Marinagarivorans cellulosilyticus: one gene and its partner. The protein of the gene in region 2 binds, or shares a complex with, the protein of the main gene of each other region. Links are inferred from orthologs where the notes say so. Each region holds a gene or a part of one and is shown on either strand. Other genes may lie near its edges.

Region 1 (3,024 bases), 1.1 Mb from region 2 along the record:
GTGTTCGCACTTTTAGGACAATCACAACAGTTACAGCGCTGTACTCAATGCCATCTAGGCCAAAGCACTGACGCAAATCGACTATAGGCACAATGGTGCCACGAAGATTTATTACGCCTTTTATCTGCGAGGGAGCATTAGGTAATGGCGTGGTTGGTTCCCAGCCTCTAATCTCTTGTACGCATAAAATATCTACGCCATACTCTTCATCGTTCATAATAAATGTAAGGTATTGCCCAGAAGGTGCAGCATCTGATTGCCCATCAATACCTGATTCTATTTTTTCAGCTTGCATACGATTACCCTATGCCGATTTCCGTAAAGAATTTTGTAATACGAGTTGATCAGCGCCTGCCAATCTAACAACACCAGGCACATCGATAATCAGCGCAACCCGACCATCACCCAAAATGGTTGCCCCCGAAATACCTTCTATACGCTGATAGTTTTGCTCTAGGCTTTTAATAACAACCTGCTGTTGCGCCATAAGCTCATCCACTAGCATTCCAACTTTAAAGCCATCACATTCAACAACCACCATGAGTGAATTGTTGCAATCAACAATTTTTTCGTTACCAAAAGCTTCGGATAAATCCACAATAGGAACATATTCATCGCGCAATTTAAAAACACTGCAGCCGCCGGCAATATGGTTAACAAGCTCTTCGCGATACTGCATAGACTCCACAATGGACACCAACGGGAAGATGTAAGTATCGGCCCCTACGCGCACTAATTGGCCATCCAAAATAGCGAGCGTTAGCGGTAAACTAATGCGAATTTTAGTGCCCTCACCTTTTTTGGATTGTATTTCCACAACACCGTTGAGCGCTTGAATATTGCGTTTAACAACATCCATCCCGACCCCGCGGCCAGATAAATCACTCACTTGTTGCGCAGTAGAAAATCCAGGCTGAAAGATAAGGTCAAAGATTTGTTCATCACTAAAAGTAGCGGCATCCGTTTCATTGACTAAACCGCGCTCGATACCCTTCGCGGCTATTTGCGCCCTATCTAGGCCGCGACCATCATCAATAATTTCGATAACAACGTTGCCACCTTGGTGGTAAGCGTTCAGCGTTACCGTACCCGTTTCGGGCTTGCCATTCGCTATGCGGTCTGCCGAGGTTTCAATACCGTGATCAACAGAATTGCGAACCAAATGCACCAATGGGTCGCCTATTTTTTCCATCACGGTTTTATCAAGTTCGGTATTTTCGCCTTGTAAAATGAGGTCTATTTTTTTATCGAGCGTTTGACCTAAATCGCGCACCATGCGTGGGAAGCGACTAAATACAAAGCTAATTGGCAGCATCCGTATACGCATAACACTTTCTTGTAACTCACGCGTATTTTGTTCTAACTGGCTTAAACCTTCGATAAGCTTAGGCAAACTTTGAATATCAAAATCTGACCCTAACTGCCCCAACATCGACTGTGTAATCACTAGCTCGCCAACCATGTTAATCAGGCTGTCGATCTTATCGATACCCACTCGAATAGACGATGATTCCGACGAAGCTTTCTTTTGTACCGGCTTTGCGGCAGCCTTATCAATAGTTGGCGCGGGGCTATTTGAGGCTGGCGAATCGGAAGGTAATGGTTTTTCTGGTTCGAGGGCTGTAACTGCCTCAGGTGTTGAAATGGATGCTATAGGTTCTGCTGTGGTAGGAGCAGGCAGTGCACTCGAATTAACAGCTTCTATATGAATGTCGCCCTCACCTGTGACCCATTCAAAAACTTCGTCTATTTCACTTTTGCTGGTTGGCCCTAACAGCTCTATATCCCAAGATATATAACACTTTTCGCTATCCATCAATTTAAACGAGGGCAGCTGCGATGCATTAAGCGTACACGTGACCATTTCACCCAAGTGAGACAGCTCGTTCAGTATTCGCAATGGGTCATTGCCCGTCTGAAATAAGTGCGGATATGGCGCAAAGTGAATACGCCAACGATGTTCAGAAGCACCAGAATCGGCGAGATTATTTTCGCTAGAGCTAATCACAAGCTCGCAATCATCTTCAACCCACTCAAAAACCTCGCGAATAGCAAGCTCTGTAATGCCTTCACCTTCTATATCAACCTTCCAGTGAAAACAACAATCTTCAGCAACAAAGCGATCGAGGCTAGGAATATCCCCTAACAGCTCTATTGACGAATTTTGTGCTAATTCGCATAAATCACGAATTAAACGCAATGGGTCGTTGCCTGTTCTAATAATGCTAGGTTCAGGCTTAAATATAATCTCCCAGCAACCCGCATGCTCGCCAGCACAATCTTGCTCGCTATTTTCAACGGTATTGCTTTCACCTAAAACCGCTTCCAGTGCAGCTTGTATTTCTATAGCCGCTGGCGTGTACTCATTGCGCTCGTCCTGAATTAAAGACAGCATTTCACGCATACAATCAACTGAACGCAACAACAAGTTAACTTGCTCTGTTGTCAATCCGCGAGAGCCCGACCTAACTTCGTCTAGTAATGTTTCTAAAACATGCGTAAAGCTAGCCAGCGCACTAAAACCAAATGTACCGCCGCCGCCTTTAATAGAATGCGCACTGCGAAAAATCGTATTGATGACCTCGTCATCAATGGATTCCACGTCGAGATCCATCAGCGCAGATTCCATAGCATCTAAGCCTTCTACGCTTTCTTCAATGAATACCTGATGGAACTGTTTTAAATCGACAGCCATTACACTTACCTTAGTTTTAGTGCTGTTAGAGCATTATATTCAACAGCATATTTAACGACTTAAGCTTTTATAAAACCTTACCAATCGTTGCTAACAACTGGTCGGGGTTAAAGGGTTTTACAATCCACCCTGTTGCCCCAGCAGCTTTGCCTTCCATTTTTTTGTCGGCACTGGATTCTGTGGTCAACATTAAAATCGGTGTGAATTTATAGGGCGCTAAGGTACGCAGTTCTTTAATTAAAGAAATGCCATCCATATTGGGCATATTAATATCCGAAATAACGAGATCGACTCCCGATTCCTGATTAGCCAGTTTTAATGCTTCCACC
Region 2 (2,834 bases):
GATACGCGTTGTTGCGCAAAAGTTGGACCAGCTGCCGGTGCAACGCAATGCCAAAGGGCATTTAGAATTCTTCTTCGAGCGCTTGCTGTCGGTGAGCGGCCAGAATTGATGGTTGGCCAGTGAATTCAGGGGCCGCTATGTATTCGCCTGCGCAAGTTAAGCGCGATATAAATGTAGAAGACTACGCCTATCTTGTGAAGCGTATCGCTTACCACATGGTGGCGCGTATGCCGGCATCCGTACAAGTGGATGATTTAATTCAAGCGGGCATGGTTGGCTTGCTGGAAGCGGCGCAAAAATTCCAAGATGATAAAGGCGCAGGCTTTGAAACCTACGCGGGTATTCGTATTCGCGGAGCCATTGTTGACGAAATGCGACGTGGTGATTGGGCGCCGCGCTCGGTACATCGCAATTCCCGGCGCATTAACGAAGCCATTGCTAAAATAGAGGCCCAAACCGGTTCCGATGCTACGGATATACAAGTGGCGGATGAACTCGAAGTGACCCTCGATGAATATCACAGCATGGCGCAAGATTGCGCCAGCACTAAGCTCTTTAGTTACGAAGACACCTTTGACGAAGAAGGCGACGAATTACTCACCTCAGAAGATTCTAGACAACACCAAAACCCCGCCGATACAGCTCAAAAGCAAGCCATGAAGGTAGCGCTAACCCAAGTAATATCGGGTTTAAAAGAGCGTGAGCAAATGGTGCTTAGCCTGTATTACGAACAAGAGCTAAACCTAAAAGAAATTGGCGAAGTGCTGGGTGTTAGCGAATCGCGCGTTAGCCAAATATTAAGCCAAACGGCTATGCGCATTCGTTCGCGCATGACTGGCTGGCAGCGTTAGCCCTTCTTTTTAGCAGGTCAATATCGCTGTTTTCTCGCGCTTCTAGTGCTTTATTCGCGCTACCTTTGCGGCCCGCCAGACGGCATTCACAGGGGTGTTTTGTACGACTTTTATTTCCCCTCGACTAAATTACAACGAAAACTGGCTAGCTGCAGTTGACGAGCTAGACTTATGGTTACTTAACACGGATTTCTCGCTTTTAGTTATTGTTAACTGGATGTTTGTGGTGGCAATAGTTAGAAGCTCCAACCGTTAATTCAAACTCAGGGTATTCCGTTTGCGGAGGTTGCATTGGACAAGAATATGAAAATCCTAATCGTTGATGATTTTTCAACAATGCGTAGGATTATTAAAAATCTTCTTAGGGACTTAGGCTTCACCAATACGCAGGAAGCGGACGATGGAGCAACGGCGTTGCCAATGCTAAAAAGTGGCGATTTTGATTTTCTCGTCACGGATTGGAATATGCCGGGCATGACGGGTATCGAGCTGCTAAAGCAGGTGCGCGCCGACGAGCGGTTGGTGACCTTACCGGTATTAATGGTAACGGCCGAAGCTAAACGCGATCAAATTATTGAAGCTGCACAAGCTGGCGTAAATGGCTATGTCGTTAAGCCGTTTACCGCGCAAGTGCTCAAAGAAAAAATCGATAAAATCTTTGAACGCGTGGGCTAATCCGCAGGGTTAGCATCTATTGCTTGTAAGGCGTAAATTATGGACCCAACAGATAACTGGCATCACAACGAACGCTTTCTCGGTGAATTAAAAGACCGGTCTGCGATGCTTGTTGAGCAGCTACAAAAAAATGATTACGAAGAAGCCTCTGCGGTTATTCGTTCCATTATGGATTCCCGGGATGAACATTTGTTTAACTCGGTTGGCCAGTTAACACGTGCATTGCACAGCGCGATTGTTAATTTTAATGTCGACTCCGAAACAAATGGCGCAGCTACTAATGCTGAAGTGGCAGATAGTGAAATCCGCGATGCTTCAGACCGCTTGCATTACGTTATAAATATGACGCAGGACGCTGCCGAAAAAACCATGGACCGGGTAGAAACAGCGGCACCCATCGCTCTTAATTTAGGCCGAGAAGCCAAAACCCTAAAAGACGAATGGGATAAGTTGCGACGTAGAGAAGTTAGCAAAGAAGAGTTTGCCGAACTTTATTCGCGCATCGATGGCTTTTTATTGCAAATGACATTGGGCGCAGACGAGCTTAATGAAAACTTACAAGCCATTATATTGGAGCAAGGTTTTCAAGATCTAACCGGTCAAGTTTTGAAAAAAGTTATTGGCCTTGTTACTGATGTTGAAAATGAATTGGTTAACCTAATGCGCATAGCCGGTAAGGTTGAGGCCGTAACGGGCATATCTCGAGATACAGACCCAGTGGCTGCCAAAAAAGCCAATCTCCCGTGTGAAGCAGAAGGGCCGCAAATCCACGCCGATACGCGTGACGATGTGGTTAATGGTCAGGATGATGTTGATGACCTGCTATCGAGTTTAGGATTTTAAGGAGCATTTATGTCATTTGGTGAAGATGAAGAGATACTCCAGGACTTTCTTGTCGAGGCGGGTGAAATTCTTGATCAATTATCGGAGCAACTCGTCGAGTTAGAACAGCGCCCTGATGATAAAGATCTGCTCAATGCTATTTTCCGAGGTTTTCATACCGTTAAAGGCGGAGCTGGCTTTTTACAGTTAAATAACATGGTGACATGCTGCCATGTAACCGAAAACCTGTTTGATATTTTGCGCAACGGCAAGCGTCCTGTAACGTCTGAATTAATGGATGTCGTTCTACAGGCGCTTGATACCGTCAATTCGCAGTTTGATGATGTTCAGCACCGCAGGCCACCACAAGACCCTTCACCGGAATTAGTCAGTCATTTAGAGCGCCTTGTTTCGTGTGAAGATTTAAATGCGCCAGCAGCACAAGAAAGCGCCGCGCCACCAGCAGAGCCAGAGCCTGCCGCCGCA

What was found. The genes of interacting proteins can lie anywhere in the genome.
Region 1: the proteins of cheY (region 2) and MARGE09_RS12910 are in contact, whole or in part, in a solved structure (PDB 1A0O), measured with the Escherichia coli proteins. The link is inferred for Marinagarivorans cellulosilyticus from one-to-one orthologs.

The regions. Positions count from the first base shown.
Region 1 is NZ_AP023086.1:3,217,273-3,220,296, reverse strand. It holds MARGE09_RS12910 (chemotaxis protein CheA), read right to left. Parts: upstream 2,696-3,024; coding sequence 305-2,695; downstream 1-304. Other genes in the region: MARGE09_RS12905 (response regulator), read right to left, coding at 2,763-3,024; MARGE09_RS12915 (chemotaxis protein CheW), read right to left, coding at 1-295. UniProt on the Escherichia coli protein: Involved in the transmission of sensory signals from the chemoreceptors to the flagellar motors. CheA is autophosphorylated; it can transfer its phosphate group to either CheB or CheY.
Region 2 is NZ_AP023086.1:4,269,440-4,272,273, reverse strand. It holds cheY (chemotaxis response regulator CheY), read left to right. Parts: upstream 1-1,142; coding sequence 1,143-1,526; downstream 1,527-2,834. Other genes in the region: MARGE09_RS17550 (chemotaxis protein CheA), read left to right, coding at 2,379-2,834; MARGE09_RS17555 (protein phosphatase CheZ), read left to right, coding at 1,566-2,369; MARGE09_RS17565 (RNA polymerase sigma factor FliA), read left to right, coding at 138-851; MARGE09_RS17570 (MinD/ParA family protein), read left to right, coding at 1-109. UniProt on the Escherichia coli protein: Involved in the transmission of sensory signals from the chemoreceptors to the flagellar motors.